Regions from separate parts of the Pseudomonas sp. NPDC089554 genome, predicted to be linked through region 2. Evidence: predicted binding sites of a transcription regulator. Region 2 holds the regulator's gene; the other holds the start of a gene.
The links. Region 2 encodes sigma-54, which starts transcription at its own class of promoters, with help from an activator protein. Its sites were predicted from a motif close to ANTGGCATNNANNTTGCTNT; they were not measured.
Positions count from the first base shown of each region.

Region 1: a site for sigma-54 is predicted at 6,245-6,264, ahead of ACQKPE_RS14490 (CmpA/NrtA family ABC transporter substrate-binding protein). Genes of this name have one in related genera too.

Region 1 covers NZ_JBNNVR010000043.1:25,471-36,027, reverse strand. Annotated here, with positions in the region: gene sigX (RNA polymerase sigma factor SigX) at 1-103, shown strand, start outside; gene ACQKPE_RS14510 (OmpA family protein) at 215-1,255, shown strand; gene ACQKPE_RS14505 (protein kinase domain-containing protein) at 1,331-3,001, opposite strand; gene ACQKPE_RS14500 (nitrate/nitrite transporter) at 3,010-4,221, opposite strand; gene ACQKPE_RS14495 (ANTAR domain-containing response regulator) at 4,404-4,979, opposite strand; gene ACQKPE_RS14490 (CmpA/NrtA family ABC transporter substrate-binding protein) at 4,990-6,204, opposite strand; gene ACQKPE_RS14485 (quinone-dependent dihydroorotate dehydrogenase) at 6,332-7,357, shown strand; gene rmf (ribosome modulation factor) at 7,453-7,668, opposite strand; gene rlmKL (bifunctional 23S rRNA (guanine(2069)-N(7))-methyltransferase RlmK/23S rRNA (guanine(2445)-N(2))-methyltransferase RlmL) at 8,213-10,405, shown strand; gene ACQKPE_RS14470 (sensor domain-containing diguanylate cyclase) at 10,499-10,557, shown strand, end outside.
Region 2 covers NZ_JBNNVR010000070.1:3,892-14,448, reverse strand. Annotated here, with positions in the region: gene fumC (class II fumarate hydratase FumC) at 1-1,075, shown strand, start outside; gene ACQKPE_RS19050 (hypothetical protein) at 1,104-1,565, shown strand; gene ACQKPE_RS19045 (superoxide dismutase) at 1,567-2,178, shown strand; gene ACQKPE_RS19040 (ZIP family metal transporter) at 2,190-3,083, shown strand; gene ACQKPE_RS19035 (HPr family phosphocarrier protein) at 3,103-3,375, opposite strand; gene rapZ (RNase adapter RapZ) at 3,396-4,250, opposite strand; gene ptsN (PTS IIA-like nitrogen regulatory protein PtsN) at 4,253-4,720, opposite strand; gene hpf (ribosome hibernation-promoting factor, HPF/YfiA family) at 4,733-5,041, opposite strand; gene ACQKPE_RS19015 (RNA polymerase factor sigma-54) at 5,120-6,616, opposite strand; gene lptB (LPS export ABC transporter ATP-binding protein) at 6,795-7,520, opposite strand; gene lptA (lipopolysaccharide transport periplasmic protein LptA) at 7,521-8,045, opposite strand; gene lptC (LPS export ABC transporter periplasmic protein LptC) at 8,032-8,604, opposite strand; gene ACQKPE_RS18995 (KdsC family phosphatase) at 8,613-9,137, opposite strand; gene ACQKPE_RS18990 (KpsF/GutQ family sugar-phosphate isomerase) at 9,138-10,112, opposite strand; gene ACQKPE_RS18985 (ATP-binding cassette domain-containing protein) at 10,361-10,557, shown strand, end outside.

The DNA.
Region 1 (10,557 bases), on a different contig from region 2:
GATCGCCGACATCATGCACATGGGCCTGAGCGCCACGAAAATGCGTTACAAACGCGCGCTCGACAAACTCAAGGAGAAATTTGCAGGTTTGACTGAAACTTAGTGGCCAGCAAATATCTCTAAGCAATCGGCGAGTTCTGCTAGACTTGCCGTCGAGTTGTCCCCCCGGTTTTTGGTGGGACCGCTTAACTATCACCAGATGGGGATTTAACGGATGAAATTGAAAAACACCTTGGGCTTGGCCATTGGCTCGCTCGTTGCCGCTACTTCGTTCGGCGTTCTGGCACAAGGCCAAGGCGCTGTCGAAATTGAAGGTAACGTTACCAAGCAGTTCTACGACAGCGAGCGTAACTTCAAGAACGACGGCACCAACCCTGGTGTTCGCCTGGGTTACTTCCTGACCGACGACGTTTCCCTGGACCTCGGCTACAACGAGACCCACAACGCCCGTGGCGAAGTCTTCAACAAAGACATCAAAGGCTCCAAGACCAAGCTGGACGCCACCTACCACTTCGGTACCGTGGGCGACGCTCTGCGTCCGTACGTCTCCGCGGGTTTCGCTCACGAAAGCCTGGGTCAAGCTACCCGTAGCGGCCGTGACCACTCCACCTTCGCCAACGTTGGCGCTGGCGCCAAGTGGTACATCACCGACATGTTCTTCGCCCGTGCTGGCGTCGAAGCCATGTACAACATCGACAACGGCAACACCGAGTGGGGCCCAACCGTTGGTCTGGGTCTGAACTTCGGTGGCAGCGGCGGCAAGCAGCCAGCTCCGGCTCCGGCTCCAGTTGCTGAAGTGTGCTCCGACAGCGACAACGACGGCGTGTGCGACAACGTCGACAAGTGCCCTGACACCCCGGCCAACGTCACCGTTGACGCCGACGGCTGCCCGGCTGTTGCCGAAGTCGTTCGCGTTGAGCTGGACGTCAAGTTCGACTTCGACAAGTCGGTCGTCAAGCCTAACAGCTACGGCGACATCAAGAACCTGGCCGACTTCATGAAGCAGTACCCACAAACCACCACCGTGGTTGAAGGTCACACTGACTCCGTAGGTCCAGACGCTTACAACCAGAAGCTGTCCGAGCGTCGTGCCAATGCTGTCAAGCAGGTTCTGACCCAGCAGTACGGCGTTGAAGCTAGCCGTGTTGACTCGGTTGGCTACGGCGAAACCCGTCCGGTTGCCGACAACGCTACCGAATCGGGCCGCGCTGTTAACCGCCGCGTAGAAGCTCAGGTAGAAGCCCAGGCCAAGTAATTGGTTTGACGCTTCATGAAAAACCCGGCCTCGGCCGGGTTTTTCTTTGTGCTCCATAAAGTGTACGGCATGGCCTCAGCCCTTGAGCCAGGCCAGCAACATCACCAGGTTCACCAGCAAAGACACCAGCGCCACCGTGCGCCATACCTTCAGCGGCTCACGCTCCAGCAGCGGTCGTGCCCGCCCCGGCAACTCCTGCCGATCCCCACGTTCCAGCAACAACAGCCACTGCTCGGCGGTCTCGAAACGCTGCACCGGGTCTGCGGCCACTGCCTGTTCCAGGTTGTGTTGCAACCACTCTGGCAGGTCCGGCCGATAGCGTGCGGCATTGACCGGGTTGCCGAAACGAGGGTGCTGAAACGCTTCGACCTCGCCATAGGGATAATGCCCGGTCAGCAGGTAATACAGCGTCACGCCCACGGCATAGAGGTCCTGGCGCGGGCTGGGCGGGCGGCCTTCGAATGCCTCTGGCGCGATGAACGACGGTGTGCCGGGCAGGTCATGGGGTTGGTCTTCGGACAAGCCTGGGCAGTAGGCCAGGCCAAAATCCAGCAAGCGCAATTGCCCGTCATCGCCCAGGTGCAGGTTTTCCGGCTTGATATCCCGGTGCAACAGGTTGCGCCGGTGCAGTATGCCCACGGCCTGCAACAGCTGGCGGGCCAGCTCCAGCCATTGTGCCAGCGGCAGGGGGCCGTGTTCGGCCAGCAGGCTGGCCAGGGTTCTGCCGGAGTACTCGCGCATCACGTAGTACAGCTGCTGGCGCTGGCTGGCGGCGTGCACATGGGGGAAATGCCGACCGGCAACCCGGCGCAGGAACCACTCTTCGAGCAACAGTTGCTGGCCAGCCAGTGGGTCTGTCTCACGTGAGGGGGGCAGGGTCTTGAGCAGCCAGGGCTGGCCCTGGCTGTCCTTGACGCGGTAGAGCAGTGACTGCTTGCTCTGCGCTACCAGGCTGTCTACCAGCCAGTCGTCGATACCTTGGCCGGGGCGCAGCAGTGGCGGCGTCGACCAGTCCTGCAACTGCGCCAAGGTATCGCCGAGGTTGGCCGGGCCAAGCTGTTCGACCCGCACCAGCAAGGCGCTGGCGTTGTCCTGGCTGCCTGCATGATGGGCGGCGGCCACCAGGGTGTCGGCTGCTACTTGCAAGTCGGCCTGCTCACGCAGGATCGACAGGATGTGTTGATCGCCCAGGCTGGCCCACACGCCGTCGCTGACCAGCAGAAAGCACTCGCCCGGTCGTAGCTCGCCCTCCAGGTAGTCCACCAGCAGGTGTTGGTCCAGGCCCAGCGCGCGCTTGAGCACATGCTGCATGCCGGGCTGTTCCCAGACGTGGTCTTCGCTCAGGCAGTGCAACTGGTCGTCGTGCCAGCGGTAGGCGCGGCAGTCACCGACATGCGCCAAGGTGTAGCGGCGCCCACGCAGCACCAGGGCGGTAAGCGTGGTCAGCAGTGTCTGGCCCGTTCCCTGGGCACGCAGCCAGCGGTTCTGGGCCAGCAACAACCGGTCCAGCGCCTGGGTCACGCCCCAGGTTGCGGGCGTGGCGTAGTAGTCCAGGGCCAGGGCCTGCAAGCTCGCCCGGGCCGCCAGCCCGCCATCGGCGCACTGGCTGACGCCGTCGGCGAGGGCGAACAGGTAGCCCTTGCTGGCCGCCAGCTCCGGGGCTGGCGTGACCAGGCGCAGGGCGTCCTGGTTCTCGGCCCGTGGGCCGGTGGCGCTGGCCTGGGCGAATAGCAGTTGCAGGCTCATCGAGCCGGTCAGACCCGCGCCGCAGTGACGGCGGCCGAGCCCCATGTGGTGCGCCAGCGTAGCTTGACGCCATACAGGCCGAACCAGGCCAGCACGCCAAGGCTGGCGAACAGCCACAGGCCCAGCTGATAGTCACCGGTCTGCTGCTTGATCGCACCAAGGCCTGCGGCCAGCAGGAAGCCGCCGATGCCGCCGGCCATGCCGATCAGCCCGGTCATCACCCCAAGTTCCTGGCGGAAGCGCTGTGGTACCAGCTGGAACACCGCACCATTGCCAGCCCCCAAGCCAAGCATGGCGATCACGAACAACGCCAGGGCCGCCATGGCACTCGGCAGGTTGAAGCCCACCGCAGCGATGCAGGTTGCCGCCACGGCGTACATACCCAGCAGCGTGCGGATACCGCCGAAGCGGTCGGCCATGGCGCCGCCCAGGGGGCGCATCAGGCTGCCGGCGAACACGCAGGCGGCGGTGTAGTAGCCGGCGGTGACCGGGTTCAGGCCGTACTGGTCGCTGAAGTAGCCGGGCAGGGCGCTGGCCAGGCCGATGAAGCCGCCGAAAGTGACGCTGTAGAAGAACATGAACCACCAGCTGTCACGGTCACCCAGAGCCTTGAAGTAGTCGGCCATGGCCTTGGGCTTCGGACGCTCCGGGGCGTTGCGTGCCATCAGGGTGAACAGCACCAGGGTCAATGCCAGCGGGATCAGCGCAAAGCCGAACACGTTGTTCCAGCCAAAGCCGGCCGCCAGGGCGGGTGCCAGCAGGGCGGCGAACACCGTGCCGGAGTTGCCGGCACCGGCGATCCCCATGGCTTTACCCTGGTGCTGGGGCGGATACCACTGCGAAGCCAGCGGCAAGGACACCGCGAACGAGGCGCCGGCAAAGCCCAGGAACACGCCGAGCAGCAGCGCTTGCTCATAGCTGCTGACGCCGATGAACCAGGCGCAAGCCAGGGCGACGATCACGATCACTTGGCCGATCAGGCCTGCGGTCTTGGGCGAGAGGCGGTCCACCAGCATGCCCATGGCGAAGCGCAGCACGGCGCCCGCCAGGATCGGCGTGGCCACCATCAGGCCGCGTTGCTGGGTGGTCAGTTGCAGGTCGGCGGCAATCTGCACCGCCATGGGGCCGAGCAGGTACCAGACCATGAAGCTCAGGTCGAAATACAGGAACGCGGCGAACAGGGTGGGCACATGCCCGGATTTCCAGAAGCTCGTATTCATCGAACACCTCGCGCGGCTTGCAACGGTAGTCATGCCCTAGTTTTCAGGGGCGCAAATGAAAAAGACGCCGCTACCCGGTCCACCAGCGTGGAGGGGAGAGCGACGTCTTTGTCGGGGTATGGGGGCAACCGCCGTTGGCTACCTGGGAATTGCTGAGCAAGAGGCGGGCCAAGATGCCTTGGCTAGCCGAGCATCTCGTGCATGGCGATGATCTGCTCGGCCACTTGCACCAGCTTCTGCTGGCGGCTCATGGCCTGGCGACGCATCAGGGTGTAGGCCTGTTCCTCGTTGCAATCCTTCATTTTCATCAACAGGCCCTTGGCCTGCTCGATGCGCTTGCGCTCGGCCAACTGCTGGTCGCGGGCCAGCAGCTGCGCGCGCAGCGCCTGGTCGCTCTCGAAGCGCGCCATGGCGACATCGAGTATCGGTTGCAGGCGTGCAGCATGGATACCTTCGACGATATAGGCACTGACCCCGGCCTGGATGGCCTGGCGCATCACCCCGGGGTCGTGTTCGTCGGTGAACAACACGATCGGCCGTGGCCGGTCGCGGCTGACCAGCACCACCTGTTCCATTACATCGCGGCCCGGTGACTCGGTATCGATCAACACCACGTCCGGGCGCACTGTTTCGACGCAGGTGGGCAGGTCGATGGTCAGGCCTTGGGCTTCGATCACTTCGAAGCCGGACTCGATCAGCGCGGCTTTGAGGCGGCCGACTTTCTTTTCGGTGTCGTCGATCAACAGGATGCGCAACATACGGGCCTCCTCACGAACCGACACGGGCATCAGCCGCATCGCCCAGGGCGTGCAGGCGGAAACTGCGGGCATAGCCATAGGGGTCGCTACCGTCCCAGCGGCTGCCGTCGATCAACAGGCTGCTGCGCATGGCCGGGCCATTGCAGGGTATGCCGAGCGCTTCGGCGGCCTCGCGGTACAGCGTCAGCTGCTGCACGTCGGTGGCCACGGCCAGGTAGTCGGGGTCTTCGCGCAACAGGCCCCAACGGCGGAACTGAGTCATGAACCACATGCCGTCGGACAGGTACGGCAGGTTGGCGCGACCTTGGTCGAACAGGCGCAAGGCGTGGCGGTCTTGCCAGTGGTTGCCCAGGCCATCGTGGTAGTCGCCGAGCAGGCGCGGCTCGATGCTGCTGGCGGGCAGGTCCAGGTAGGCCGCGCCGCTGAGCAATTGCGCGGTGCTGCGGCGGTTTTCCGGGCTCTGCTCGATGAAGCGGCTGGCGGCCAGGATGGCTTTGACCAGCGCGCGTGCGCTATTGGGGTATTGCTCGACGAAGGCGCGGGCGCAGCCCAGCACTTTCTCCGGGTGGTCCGGCCAGATCGACTGGCTGGTGGCCAGGGTGAAGCCCTGGCCCTGGGCCACGGCATCGGCCGACCACGGCTCGCCCACGCAAAAGCCATCGATACGCCCGGCTTGCAGGTGTGCGACCATTTGCGCCGGTGGTACCACCACGCTGTCGACATCGTGCAGGGGGTGGATACCTTGGCTGGCCAGCCAGTAGTACAGCCACATGGCGTGGGTGCCGGTGGGGAAGGTCTGGGCGAAGGTCAGTCGCGCGCCATTCTGGTGCGCCAGTTTCGCCAGTGCTTCAGGGCAGGTCACACCCTTGCGTTGCAGGGCGGGGGAAAGGTTGATGGCCTGGGCATTCTGGTTCAGGCCCATGAGCACTGCCATGTCGGTGGCGGGCACGCCGCCCAGGCCCAGGTGCACGGCGTAGACCAGGCCATACAGGCAATGAGCGGCGTCCAGTTCGCCGCTGACCAGCTTGTCGCGCAGCCCGGACCACGACGCCTGGCGCTGCAGGTTGAGGGTCAGGCCGTATTGCTGGGCGAAGCCCTGGGTGGCGGCGACCACCACGGAAGCGCAATCGGTGAGGGCCATGAAGCCGATATTCAGGCTGGGTTTTTCCGGCGCATCGCTGCCGTTGACCCAGGCCAGGGGTGCTGCGGGGGGAACTGTATTCACGAAAAATCCTCGCCCGTACCGATCGGGCTGCACCCAGGGCGAAGCAACCCATATGCCAAGGCCCTGTCCCCCAGGCGGCGCGCTGGCTATAATCGCACCCCTCACTCACCCCGAGTCTTGCCCGCCCATGTATACCCTGGCCCGCCAGCTATTGTTCAAGCTTTCCCCGGAAACCTCCCACGACCTGTCCCTGGACCTGATCGGCGCCGGTGGCCGCCTGGGCCTCAATGGCCTGCTGTGCAAGCGCCCGGCCTCGCTGCCGGTGACGGTGATGGGCTTGAACTTCGCCAACCCCGTGGGCCTGGCCGCAGGCCTGGACAAGAACGGTGCGGCCATCGATGGCTTCGCCCAGCTGGGCTTCGGCTTCGTCGAGATCGGCACCGTCACGCCGCGTGCGCAACCGGGCAACCCCAAGCCGCGCCTGTTCCGCCTGCCTGAGGCGACGGCGATCATCAACCGCATGGGTTTCAACAACCTGGGTGTGGACCACCTGCTGACGCGGGTACGGGCCTCGCGCTACGACGGCGTGCTGGGTATCAATATCGGCAAGAACTTCGACACCCCGGTGGAGCGAGCCCAGGACGACTACCTGATCTGCCTGGAAAAGGTCTACAACGACGCCAGCTACATCACCGTCAACGTCAGCTCGCCCAACACCCCTGGCCTGCGTACCTTGCAGTTCGGCGATTCGCTCAAGCAACTGCTCGATGCCCTGGCCGAACGTCGCGAGCAATTGGCGGGTGAGTATGGCAAGCGCGTACCGCTGGCGATCAAGATCGCCCCGGACATGAGCGACGAGGAAACCGCGCTGGTGGCCTCGGCACTGCTGGAATCGGGCATGGATGCAGTGATCGCCACCAACACCACCCTGGGCCGCGAAGGAGTAGAGGGCTTGCCGTTCGGCGGCGAGGCGGGTGGGTTGTCGGGTGCGCCGGTGCTGGAGAAGAGCACGCACATCGTGAAGGTATTGGCCGGTGAGTTGGCCGGCAAGTTGCCGATCATCGCAGCGGGGGGCATCACCGAGGGCCGTCATGCGGCTGAGAAGATCGCCGCTGGCGCGAGCCTGGTGCAGATTTACTCCGGCTTCATCTACAAAGGCCCGGCGCTGATTCGCGAAGCGGTGGATGCCATTGCAGCAATGCCGGGACGCTGATCGAACGCAATAAAAAGGGCCCCGAATGGGGCCCCTGGGCCGCAGCCCGCCGCCCGGATAGGGCGCGCATGGTGACTCGAATTCAGTGTCCTCGTTCAGCCAACGGCGTGATTTTCGTTGAGTCTATGGATGCCAGCGGTGCCGGTCATGCCGTCCCAGTTGTCGCCGCGACCTTCACGCCAGCCGTTGATCCAGGCCTGGCGAACGGATGGCAAATTGAAGGGGCAAAGCTCGCGGGATTTACCGGTGACCCCATACTGGTAGCCACGTGAATATGCTCTTTCCAACGGATCACGCTTAAGTCTTCTCATAGGGTGTTGCCCTCACTTGTTGACTGTAATGTCCCGTCGGCCTCTGGGAGGCCGGGCAGAATCGTTCTGCCGGTTTTGCGCTCGCTGCCGGCGTCGCGAGCGGAAAGTGCCAACTCGTTGCGAGATGGCCTGAGAGGAGTTCTAACGCACCGCGCGTCACAGTGTGAATGATCGATTTGTCATAAGGACGTAACGTTTCCAAGGGTCATAGGATAAGTAAATAAATGAGACACCAGGCGATTCAGGGTTCAGCCCGCTATGATCAGGGTTTCGCCTCGATTGACGTCAAATGGCCAGCGTTTTTGCGGCCATGGTGGTAACAAGAAGTAATACGACGAAGGGTCATTTTGCGGCACTCGACCAACGAAATTTTCACACTGCTCGACGATCAAAGCCTTTTCACTCGATAGGTTTGTCGCTCGGGTGGCCCGGCCGCCAGTTGGCGAGCCACCCCGGTTGAAGCCTGTTGGAAGGGCGCCGGGGCAAACATCGGCAGGGCGTGCGCCGCCTTGCCACTGCATGGCCCAAGGCCCTGGATTTGCTCATGTCGGACCGTATCGAACTCTACCTCACCTGCCCCAAGGGCCTTGAAGGCCTGCTGGCCGAAGAAGCCCGCGGGCTTGGCCTGGAGGATGTGCGTGAGCACACCTCAGCCATTCGCGGCCTGGCCGACATGGAAACCGCCTACCGCCTGTGCCTGTGGTCGCGCCTGGGCAACCGCGTGTTGCTGGTACTCCAGCGCTTCACCATGAAGAACGCCGACGACCTCTACGACGGCGTGCACGCGGTGGACTGGCAGGACCACCTGGCCGCCGATGGCACCCTGGCCGTGGAGTTCAGTGGCCACGGCTCGGGCATCGACAACACCCATTTCGGTGCGCTCAAGGTCAAGGATGCGATCGTCGACAAGCTGCGCAACCGCGAAGGCCAGCGCCCCTCGGTCGACAAGCTCAACCCGGACCTGCGTGTTCACCTGCGCCTGGACCGCGGCGAGGCGATCCTCTCCCTTGACCTCTCCGGCCACAGCCTGCACCAGCGCGGCTATCGCTTGCAGCAAGGCGCCGCACCGCTCAAGGAAAACCTCGCCGCTGCCGTGTTGATCCGCGCCGGTTGGCCGCGCATCGCCGCCGAAGGCGGCGCCCTGGCCGACCCGATGTGCGGCGTAGGTACTTTCCTGGTAGAAGCGGCAATGATCGCCGCCGATATCGCCCCTAACCTCAAGCGCGAGCGCTGGGGCTTCACTGCGTGGCAGGGCCACGTGCCGGCGCTGTGGCGCAAGGTTCACGACGAGGCCCAGGCCCGTGCGCAGGCAGGCCTGGCCAAGCCACCGCTGTGGATCCGCGGCTACGAGGCCGACCCGCGTTTGATCCAGCCGGGGCGCAACAACGTCGAGCGCGCCGGGCTGGGCGATTGGGTGAAGATCTACCAGGGCGAGGTGGCCAGCTTCGAGCCGCGCCCCGACCAGAACCAGAAAGGCCTGGTCATCAGCAACCCGCCCTATGGCGAGCGCCTGGGCGACGAGGCGAGCCTGCTGTACCTCTACCAGAACCTTGGCGAGCGCCTGCGCCAGGCCTGCATGGGCTGGGAAGCGGCGGTGTTCACCGGCGCACCGGAGCTGGGCAAGCGCATGGGCATTCGCAGCCACAAGCAGTACGCCTTCTGGAACGGCGCCTTGCCGTGCAAGCTGCTGCTGTTCAAGGTGCAACCCGACCAATTCGTCACCGGCGAGCGCCGTGCTGCCGGCGCTGACGACGGCGAAAGCCGCCCTCAGGCCGCGATGGCCGCTGAGCCTGCGCGCCTGTCCGAAGGCGCGCAGATGTTCGCCAACCGCCTGCAGAAGAACCTGCGTCAGCTGGGCAAGTGGGCGCGTCGCGAGCAGGTGTCATGCTACCGCCTGTACGATGCCGACATGCCCGAGTACGCGCTGGCAGTCGACCTGTACCAGGATTGGGTGCACGTTCAGGAATACGCCGCGCCACGCTCGATCGACCCGGACAAGGCCCAGGCCCGCCTGCTCGACGCCTTGGCCGCCATTCCCCAGGCCCTGGGCATCGACCCGCAGCGTGTAGTGCTCAAGCGCCGCGAGCGCCAGAGCGGCACGCGCCAGTACGAGCGCCAGGCCACCCAGGGGCAGTTCCAGGAGGTCAGCGAAGGTGGCGTGAAGCTGCTGGTCAACCTCACCGACTACCTCGACACCGGCCTGTTCCTCGACCACCGCCCGATGCGCATGCGCATCCAGCGCGAGGCCGAGGGCAAGCGCTTCCTCAACCTGTTCTGCTACACCGCCACGGCCACCGTGCATGCGGCCAAGGGCGGCGCGCGCAGTACCACCAGTGTCGACCTGTCGAAAACCTACCTGGATTGGGCGCGGCGCAACCTGTCGCTCAACGGTTTCTCCGAGCGCAACCGCCTGGAGCAGGGCGATGTGATGGCTTGGCTGGAGAACGCCCAGGAAAGCTTCGACCTGATCTTCATCGACCCGCCGACCTTCTCCAACTCCAAGCGCATGGAAGGGGTGTTCGACGTCCAGCGCGACCACGTGCAACTGCTCGACCTGGCCATGGCGCGCCTGGCGCCGGGGGGGGTGCTGTACTTCTCCAACAACTTCCGCAAGTTCCAGCTCGATGAGCATTTGCAGGCACGCTATGCGGTGGAGGAAATCAGCGCGCAGTCCCTGGACCCGGACTTCGCCCGCAACAGCCGTATACACCGGGCCTGGCGCCTGCAACTGCGTTAAGCCGACGCCTAGTGTTGCGGGGCTAATGGCTAATAGCTATAACCCGTACAGGGCCGGACAATTCGCAGGACGCTGATGTGACGAGAATGCTTTATGGCGAAACATGGCGTGCGCGCGAAGATGTTCGGTCTGGTCAGCGAGGAGCTGTCGGC
Region 2 (10,557 bases):
CTCGAACATGAATGCCAACGAGGTGATCGCCACCCTGGCCAGCCGCGTGCTGGGCGACAAGGTCAACGCCAACGACCACGTCAACTGTGGCCAGAGCAGCAACGACATCATCCCCACCACCATCCATGTCAGCGCCGCGCTTGCACTGCACGAGCAACTGCTGCCGGCCCTGCGCCACCTCACCCAGGTGATCGAGGCCAAGGCGGTGGAAGTGCATCAATACGTGAAGACCGGTCGTACCCACCTGATGGACGCCATGCCGGTGCGCATGAGCCAGGTACTCGGTGGCTGGGCCGCACAGGTCAAAGGCGCCCAGGCACACCTCGAAGCGACCCTGCCCAGCCTGCAGGCACTGGCCCAAGGCGGCACCGCAGTGGGCACTGGCATCAACGCCCACCCGCAGTTCGCCGCAGGCTTTGCCAAGCAGCTCAGTGGCCTGACCCAGGTTGAGTTCACTCCAGGCGAGAACCTGTTCGCCCTGATCGGCTCCCAGGACACCGCCGTGGCCCTCTCCGGCCAGCTCAAGACCACCGCCGTGGCGCTGATGAAAATCGCCAACGACCTGCGCTGGATGAACTCCGGCCCCCTGGCAGGCCTTGGTGAAATCGAGCTTGAAGGCCTGCAACCGGGCTCCTCGATCATGCCCGGCAAGGTCAACCCGGTAATCCCCGAGGCCACCGCCATGGTGGCTGCGCAGGTGATCGGCAACGACGCCACCATCGCCGTGGCCGGGCAGTCGGGCAACTTCGAGCTGAACGTGATGCTGCCGGTGATCGCCCGCAACCTCCTGGAAAGCATCGAGCTGATGGCCAACGTCAGTCGCCTGCTGGCCGACAAGGCCATCGCCAGCTTCAAGGTCAACGAAGGCAAGCTCAAGGAGGCGCTGTCGCGCAACCCGATTCTGGTGACTGCCTTGAACCCGATCATCGGCTACCTGAAGGCCGCCGAAATCGCCAAGACCGCCTACAAGCAGGGTCGCCCGATCATCGATGTGGCACTTGAGCACACGGACCTTTCCCGTGACCAGCTCCAAGCGCTGCTCGACCCGGAAAAACTCACCGCCGGCGGTATCTGATTCAGCCCTGCCGCCCAGGAGACGCGTCATGCAGCACTTCAAACGCACCACGCAAAGCGCCAACCGCCTGTTCGAACGCGGCGAGCTGGTCGATGCCCGGGAACTCTACCTGCAAGCCCTGGCATTGGCCCAGGTGCTGTTCGAGCGCTGGCATGACGTCGACGAGGCGGTCGCGGTCTTCGTGATCGCCCACCATAACCTGGCCGACCTGCACCTGCGGTTGAACCAGCCCCACGAAAGCGCCGACTACCTGTGCGCGGCGCACCAGCGCCTGCTCGAGGCCAGCCAGACCGCGCGCCTGCCACAGGCGCTGCGCGAGGCGGCCTTGCGACACAGCTCGCGTACTTACACAGAACTGCTGAACTTCATCGCCGAATTTGGCCAGTACCCACGCACCGAGCGGCTGCTCAACCGCCACGCCCCTGTGGCGAGCGAGCTGGCCGCCTTGCCGGATGTCATCCCCCGTCCACCTGCCTACGGAATCCACTGACATGCCCCATACCTTGCCTGCATTGCCCTACGCCTACGATGCGCTGGAGCCGCACATCGATACTCAGACCATGGAGATCCACCACACCAAGCACCATCAGACCTACATCAACAACCTCAACGCCGCCGTCGAGGGCACCGAGTGGGCCGAGTGGCCGGTCGAGAAGTTGGTGGCAGCGGTCAAGCAGCTGCCTGAAAAACTCCAGGGCGCGGTCATCAACCAGGGCGGCGGTCACGCCAACCACACCTTGTTCTGGACAGTGATGTCGCCCAAGGGCGGCGGTCAGCCTCAAGGCCAGGTGGCCCAAGCCATCGACGCTCAGCTGGGTGGTTTCGACAGCTTCAAGGAGGCTTTTACCAAGGCCGCACTGTCACGTTTCGGCAGCGGCTGGGCGTGGCTCAGCGTGACCCCGGCCAAGACCCTGGTGGTGGAAAGCAGCGGTAACCAGGACAGCCCGCTGATGAACGGCAACACGCCGATTCTCGGCCTCGACGTCTGGGAGCACGCCTATTACCTGAAGTACCAGAACCGTCGTCCGGAATACATCGGCGCCTTCTACAACGTCGTCGACTGGGCCGAAGTGGAACGTCGTTACCTCGAAGCCTTGAAGTGAGCTGATCTGGTATGCGCTCAGCGGTGATGTCTGTCAGCAGTGTGCGCCTGTTCCGTCAGGCGCTTGGGACTTTGCTGTTGCTGGTCGGTACCGCGCTGTTGGTGGCGCGGGGCATCGACTGGCTGGACCTGACGCCGCGCATGCTGCGCGCGTTGGAGGGCGGTGCATTGTGTGCGTTGGGCACGGCGCTGGGCGCGGTACCGGTACTGGTGATTCGCAACATGCCGGTGGCGCTGGCCGATACCCTGCTGGGCTTCGGCGCCGGGGTAATGCTGGCGGCCACGGCATTCTCTTTGATCATTCCCGGCTTGGGTGCGGCCCAGGCCATCGGTTTCAGTGACTGGGGCGCTGCCGGGCTGGTCAGTGCCGGGCTGTTGTGCGGTGCGCTGTGCCTGTTCCTGGTCGATTTGAAGGTCTCTGGCGCTTCGCCAGAGGCCCTGGTCGCAAATGCCAGCCAGCCGGTGATTGCCGCGCGGATCTGGTTGTTCGTCGCGGCCATCATCGCCCACAACATTCCGGAAGGAATGGCCATTGGCGTTTCCGCTGGGGGCGGCATGCCCGATGCCGACAGCTTGGCCATGGGCATTGCCCTGCAGGATGTGCCCGAAGGCCTGGTCATTGCGTTGGTGTTGGCGGGCGCGGGAATGCCGAGGTTCAGGGCCTTCCTGATCGGTGCTGCGTCGGGGTTGGTAGAGCCGCTGGCGGCGGTGCTTTGCGCCTGGCTGGTGAACATCGCCGAGCTGCTGTTGCCGCTGGGCCTGGCCTGCGCGGGGGGTGCCATGTTGCTGGTGGTAACCCAGGAGATCATTCCCGAGTCGCGCAGCAACGGTAATCACCGGCTAGCCAGTCTCGGGCTGTGTGTCGGTTTCTGCCTGATGATGGCGATGGATAACGCGCTGTCCTGAGGGCTCGCGCAGCGGTCACTTACTCGCCTTCGTCGAAATAGTTGTTGATAAGCGCCACCAGCGCTTCGAGGGCGTCGTTTTCCTGTTCGCCCTCGGTATACAGGTGCACCTGGGTACCCTTGCCTGCCGCCAGCATCATCACCGCCATGATGCTCTTGCCATCGACCAGTTTGTCCGGTGCGCGACCCACCCTGACCTGGCAGGGAAAGCGGCCGGCCACGCCGACGAACTTGGCTGCCGCCCGGGCATGCAGGCCTAGCTTGTTGATGATGGTGATTTCGCGGGCGGGCATCGTGGGGTGGATCCTGTGGGCTAGAGGTCGCGGTGGCGGACCTGGACGTTTTTCAGTGTGGGTTGCAGCAGTTGGCCAAGGCGTTCGGTGATGTACACCGAGCGATGGTGACCGCCGGTGCAACCGATGGCGATGGTGACATAGGCGCGGTTGCTGGCGGCGAAGCGGGGCAACCATTTGAGCAAGTAGCTGGAAATGTCCTGGAACATTTCCTCGACATCCGGCTGCGCGGCCAGGTAGTCGATCACCGGCTGATCGAGGCCGGAATGCTCACGCAGTTCCGGCTTCCAGTAGGGGTTGGGCAGGCAGCGTACGTCGAATACCAGGTCGGCGTCGATGGGCATGCCGCGCTTGAAACCGAACGATTCCACCAGGAAGGCGGTGCCGGGTTCAGGCTGGTTGAGCAGGCGCAGTTTGATCGAGTCACGCAACTGGTAGAGGTTGAGGCTGGTGGTGTCGATCTTCAGGTCTGCCAGGTCGGCGATCGGCCCGAGCAGTTCGCTTTCGACACGGATGGCCTCGGCGAGCGATCGGTCGGAATTGGTCAGCGGGTGACGCCGACGGGTTTCCGAGAAGCGCTTGAGCAAGGTGTCTTCATCAGCATCCAGGTACAGCACGTCGCATTGGATATGCCGCGCCCGGGCTTCCTCGAGCAGTTCGGGGAAGCGCGTCAGGTGGCTTGGCAGGTTGCGCGCATCGATCGACACGGCGACTTTCGGTTGCAGCAGCTCGGTATTGAGCAGCGCACTCTCCGCCAGCTGCGGCAACAGCCCAGCGGGCAGGTTGTCGATGCAGTAGAAGCCGTTGTCTTCCAGGACATCGAGCGCGGTGCTCTTGCCGGAGCCGGACCGGCCGCTGACGATGATCAGGCGCATGTTCAGTGCTCGTTCTGTGCGTCCAGGACTACCTGGTAAAGGGCCTCGCTGCTGTCGGCGGCACGCAGGCGATCACGGACCTCCTTGCGATCGAGCATGCTGGCGATCTGACGCAGCAGTTCAAGGTGTGCATCGGTGGCTGCTTCCGGCACCAGCAGGACGAACAGCAGGTCCACGGGCGCGCCGTCGATGGCATCGTAGTCGATGGCGGCATCCAGGTGCAGCAAGGCGCTGACTGGCGAATTGCAGCCTTCGAGCCGGCAATGGGGGATGGCAATGCCGTTGCCGAAACCGGTAGAACCGAGTTTCTCGCGCGCGATCAATTTCTCGAAGACGTCCTGCTCGTCGAGCTCGGGGACTTCCTTGATGATCGCCTTGGCAACGATTTCCAAAGCCTTTTTCTTACTAGTGACCCCCGGAACGTTCACCAGGGAACGGCCGGGGGTCAGGATGGTTTCAAGTCGGATCATGGATGAGGGGTATCAGCGGGCTGCTGCACCTTGCAACAGGCTCTGCTGTTTTTCCTTGTGTTTTTTCAGTTGGCGGTCGAGCTTGTCGGCCAAGGCGTCGATCGCTGCATACATGTCTTTATCTTCGGCGTTCGCAACCACTTCGCCGCCGGGAATTTGCAAGGTCGCTTCGACCTTCTGTTGCAACTTCTCGACCGTCAGGATGACCTGCACGTTGGTGATCTTGTCGAAGTGGCCTTCCACGCGAGCGAGTTTTTCAAGAACGTACTCACGCAGCGGCTGGGTGACTTCTACATGGTGTCCACTGATGTTGACTTGCATACAGCTTCTCCTTTGTTGCCCGTGCATAAAGAGGCAGGTATTGCGCCTGCCACTGAAACGCTGTGGCACATCCAGGGGCTACATCAATCGCTTGCGTTCACTCGACGGTGCGATGCCGAGGGACTCGCGGTACTTGGCGACGGTGCGACGGGCGACCTGAATGCCTTGTGCTTCCAGTAAACCAGCGATCTTGCTGTCACTCAATGGCTTTTTCGCATTTTCCGCGGCAACCAGTTTCTTGATGATCGCGCGAATGGCCGTGGACGAGCATTCGCCGCCTTCGGCGGTGCTGACGTGGCTGGAGAAAAAGTATTTCAGCTCGTAGATGCCACGCGGCGTGTGCATGTACTTCTGCGTGGTGACCCGGGAAATGGTCGACTCGTGCATGCCCACTGCCTCGGCGATGTCATGCAGCACGAGAGGCTTCATGGCCTCGTCGCCATGGTCGAGGAAGCCGCGCTGGTGCTCGACGATCTGGGTCGCGACCTTCATCAGCGTCTCGTTGCGGCTTTGCAGGCTCTTGATGAACCAGCGCGCTTCCTGCAACTGGTTGCGCATGAAGGTGTTGTCGGCGCTGGTGTCGGCACGGCGCACGAACCCGGCGTACTGCGGGTTCACGCGCAGGCGTGGGACTGCCTCCTGGTTGAGCTCAACCAGCCAGCGGTCGCTGTCCTTGCGCACGATGACGTCGGGGACGACGTACTCCGGCTCGCTGGACTCGATCTGCGAACCTGGGCGCGGGTTCAGGCTCTGCACCAGTTCGATGACCTGGCGCAGCTCGTCTTCCTTGAGCTTCATGCGCCGCATCAGCTGGCTGTAGTCGCGGCTGCCGAGCAGGTCGATGAAGTCGGTGACCAGGCGCTGGGCGTCGGCCATCCACGGGGTGCTCCTGGGCAGCTGGCGCAGTTGCAGGAGCAGGCACTCGCCCAGGTTGCGCGCGCCGACACCTGCTGGCTCGAACTGCTGGATACGGTGCAGTACTGCTTCGACTTCGTCGAGTTCGATATCCAGCTCCGGGTCGAAGCCTTCGCAGATCTCTTCGAGGGTGTCGTCCAGGTAGCCCTGGTTGTTGATACTGTCGATCAGGGTAACGGCGATCAGGCGATCGGTATCGGACATCGGTGCCAGGTTCAGCTGCCACAGCAGGTGGCTTTGCAGGCTTTCCCCGGCGGACGTGCGGGTGGTGAAATCCCACTCGTCGTCATCGTTACTGGGCAGGCTGCTGGCGCTGGTCTGGTAGATGTCTTCCCAGGCGGTGTCGACGGGGAGTTCGTTGGGAATGCGCTCGTTCCATTCGCCTTCCTCCAGGGTTTCCGTGTTGCTGCTACTGGTTTCCTGGAAGCTGCTCTCCTGGGTTTCGGCAACCGGCTTGCTGTCGCCGTTCTCGGCCATCGGGTCGCTGTTGTCGAAATCGTCGCCGTCTTCCTGACGTTCGAGCATCGGGTTCGACTCCAGCGCTTCCTGGATTTCCTGCTGGAGGTCCAGGGTAGAGAGCTGGAGCAGACGGATGGCCTGTTGCAACTGCGGGGTCATCGTCAGTTGCTGGCCCATTTTTAGGACGAGCGATGGTTTCATGGCTGGAACTTAATACCTTGTTCGCCGGCACGCATGTGCCATCTACTACAGGGCGCTAAGGCGCCGAATTTAAGCAAGTTATATGCCTGAAATTGCGGCGCTTGCCTAGACCCTGTAACAATTAAGCCTCTTGCGCGAGGCTTTGCCAGCTTGATGCAGTGCTCCAGGTTGGCCTGGGTCAGAGTCGGAACTCGTGGCCCAGGTAAACCTCCTTGACCAACTGGTTGGCCAGGATGGACTCGGAATCGCCTTCGGCGATCAGTTGGCCATCGTTGACAATGTAGGCGGTTTCGCAGATGTCCAGGGTCTCGCGCACGTTGTGGTCGGTGATGAGCACACCGATGCCTTTGGCCTTGAGGTGGTGGATGATCTGCTTGATGTCGCCCACGGAGATTGGGTCGACACCGGCGAAGGGTTCGTCCAGCAGGATGAACTTCGGTGCGGTGGCCAGGGCGCGGGCGATTTCCACGCGGCGCCGTTCGCCGCCGGACAGGCTCATGCCGAGGTTGTCGCGGATGTGGCTGATGTGGAATTCCTGCAGCAGGCTTTCCAGCTCCTGGCGCCGGCCCTCGCGATCCAGTTCCTTGCGGGTTTCAAGGATCGCCATGATGTTGTCGGCCACCGACAGCTTGCGGAAGATCGACGCTTCCTGGGGCAGGTAGCCGATACCGGCGCGCGCGCGGCCGTGCATGGGCTTGTGGCTGACGTCGTCGCTGTCGATCAGTACGCGGCCCTGGTCGGCCTGGACCAGGCCGACGATCATGTAGAAACAGGTGGTCTTGCCGGCCCCGTTGGGGCCGAGCAGGCCGACGATCTGGCCGCTGTCGATTGACAGGCTGACGTCGCGGACGACCTGGCGGCCCTTGTAGCTCTTGGCCAGGTGTTGCGCTTTGAGGGTTGCCATTTACTCGGCCTTCTTCTTCGGCTGGATCACCATGTCGATACGCTGACGCGGTGCGGTCACGTTGCCACCACGACCTGCGGTCGCCACCTGGGTCTTGGTGTTGTAGACGATTTTCTCGCCTTCGGTGGTGTTGCCTTCGTTCTCGACCTTGGCGCGGTCGGTGAGGATCACCATTTCTTTCTGCGCCTGGTACTGGATGGTCACGGCCCAGCCTTTCATCTTGTCGGGCTTGGCGGCGCTCTGCTGCTGCTCGAAGTAGGCCAGGTTGCCCACCGAGGTCACCACGTCGATGTCGCCGGAGGCGGCGCGGGTCATGGTCACGGTGTTGCCTTTGATCATCATGGAACCCTGGGTGATGATCACGTCGCCCGTATAGGTGGCCACGCCCTGCTTGTCGTCAAGGTGGGCGTTGTCCGCCTGGATGCGGATCGGCTGGTCACGGTCGGTCGGCAGGGCGAAGGCGCTCGCGCTTCCCAGTGCTGCGCTCAGGCTGAGCAAAAGGGGGAGGGTGTTAACGAGCCTCATACTGTCCTCTTACGTTGGACAGCAGGTCCATCCTGCCGTCTTTCAAATAGGCTTTCATTCCTTTGCCCGTAGTCGTGCCACCGGCGCCGTCGATTCTAACGGCTTGCTCGGTCTGCGCATATTGCTTCTGCGGGAACACGGTCATGCGGGTGGTGGTAATCAAGGTATTTCGCTGTTTTTCGTCGGTGCGGGTGACCCGCACGTCGTCGATCAGCTCCACCTCGGTGCCATCCGGGTTCACCTCGGCGCGCGCGCTCTGCACGTGCCAGGGGTACTGGGTGCCACGGTACATGTGCAGGTCCGGCTTGGTCACCAGGGTGACCTCGCTGACCTTCATGTGCTCGACCTTGTCTGCGGTCATCTCGTACTGCAGCTTGCCGTCGGGCAGGAACTGCACGCTATGGGCATTGATCGCATAGTAGTCGATGGCGTTGTCGTCGGCCTGCACCACTGGCTTGTCCATGAAGCTTTCGGGGCTGATGTTCCAGTAGCCGACCGCTACCAGCAGCGCGGCGATGGCGCCCAGCAGCACGAAGTTGCGCAATTTCTTGCTGAACATGTGAGGCCCTACAGGTAATTGGCGTTGGCAGCGTCCAGGGTGCCCTGGGCCTGCATGATAAGTTCGCAGAACTCGCGCGCGGCACCTTCGCCACCGCGGGCCTGGGTAATGCCGTGGGCGTGCTGGCGAACGAAGCTGGCTGCGCTGGCGACGGCCATGCCCAGGCCGACACGGCGAATCACCGGCAGGTCGGGCAGGTCGTCACCGAGGTAGGCGACCTGCTCGTAGCTCAGGCCCAGTTCGGCGAGTAGGCCATCGAGCACCACCAGTTTATCCTCGCGACCCTGGAACAGGTGCGGGATGCCGAGGTTCTTCGCCCGGCGTTCGACCACCGGGGTCTTGCGCCCGCTGATGATCGCGGTGGTCACGCCCGAGGCCATGAGCATCTTGATGCCCTGGCCATCGAGGGTATTGAAGGTCTTGAATTCGCTGCCGTCCTCGAGGAAGTACAGGCGACCGTCGGTGAGCACGCCGTCGACGTCGAACACCGCCAGCTTGATGGCCTTGCCGCGTTGCAACAGGTCCTGGTTCATTCACATCACTCCGGCGCGCAGCAAGTCGTGCATGTTCAGGGCGCCGGTCGGCCGGTCGTCCCGGTCGACCACCACCAGCGCGCTGATCTTGTGGTCCTCCATGATCTTCAGTGCCTCGGCGGCGAGCATCTCGGCGCGGGCAGTCTTGCCATGGACGGTCATGACTTCGTCGATGAGTGTCTTGTGTACATCGATGTTGCGGTCCAGGCTGCGGCGCAGGTCGCCGTCAGTGAATACCCCGGCCAGCTTGCCGTCGGCTTCCATTACCACGGTCATGCCCAGGCCCTTGCGCGACATTTCCAGCAACGCGTCCTTGAGCAGGGTGCCGCGTAGAACCTGCGGCAACTCGGCACCGCTGTGCATGACGTTCTCGACCTTCAGCAGCAGGCGGCGGCCCAGGGCGCCACCGGGGTGCGAGAAGGCGAAGTCCTCGGCGGTGAAGCCGCGCGCCTCCAGCAGGGCGATGGCCAGTGCGTCGCCGAGCACCAGGGCCGCGGTGGTGGAGGAGGTCGGGGCGAGGTTCAGCGGGCAGGCTTCATGGGCCACGCGGGCGTCGAGGTTGACCTCGGCGGCCTGGGCCAGGGCGGAGTCCGGGTTGCCGGTCAGGCTGATCATCTGGATGCCCAGGCGTTTGATCAGCGGCAGCAGGGTGACGATTTCTGCAGTACTGCCGGAGTTGGACAGGGCCAGGATGACATCGTCGCGGGTGATCATGCCCATGTCGCCATGGCTGGCTTCGGCCGGGTGCACGAAGAATGCCGGGGTGCCGGTGCTGGCCAGGGTGGCGGCGATCTTGTTGCCGATGTGCCCGGACTTGCCCATGCCGACCACGACGACGCGGCCCTTGCTGGCCAGGATCAGCTCGCAGGCCTTGACGAACTGGTCGTCGATGCGGGGCAGCAGGCCCTCTACGGCTTCGAGTTCCAGGCGCAGGGTGCGCTGGGCGGATTGGATCAGCTCGCTGGATTGGCTCATGTCGAAAAAGCAATGCCTGATAAAAAGGTGCCGATTATAACGGCAATGTGTGAAAGCCTCACCTTTTCAGTTGTCGTGGGTGGTTACATATCTATACCTGTCCCTGGCCTGAATAGCGCGGCCAATGACCTTGGGGCGCACCTGCCTGCGGTGCTATAGTTCGCCGCTATCCAGCCCGCCAGGGGTGCGTGTGCCTTCATGATGAGGGCCGGCGTCCCTATAGCGAGGCTGCATTGCAAGGAGTCTAGATGAGTTCGGATAGCGCCTACGCGGTCGAGTTGAAGGGTGTCACCTTCAAACGCGGTTCGCGCAGCATTTTCAGCAACGTCGACATACGCATACCCAAAGGCAAGGTCACCGGCATCATGGGGCCTTCCGGGTGCGGCAAGACGACCCTGCTTCGCCTGATGGGCGCGCAACTGCGCCCGGCCAGCGGCGAGGTCTG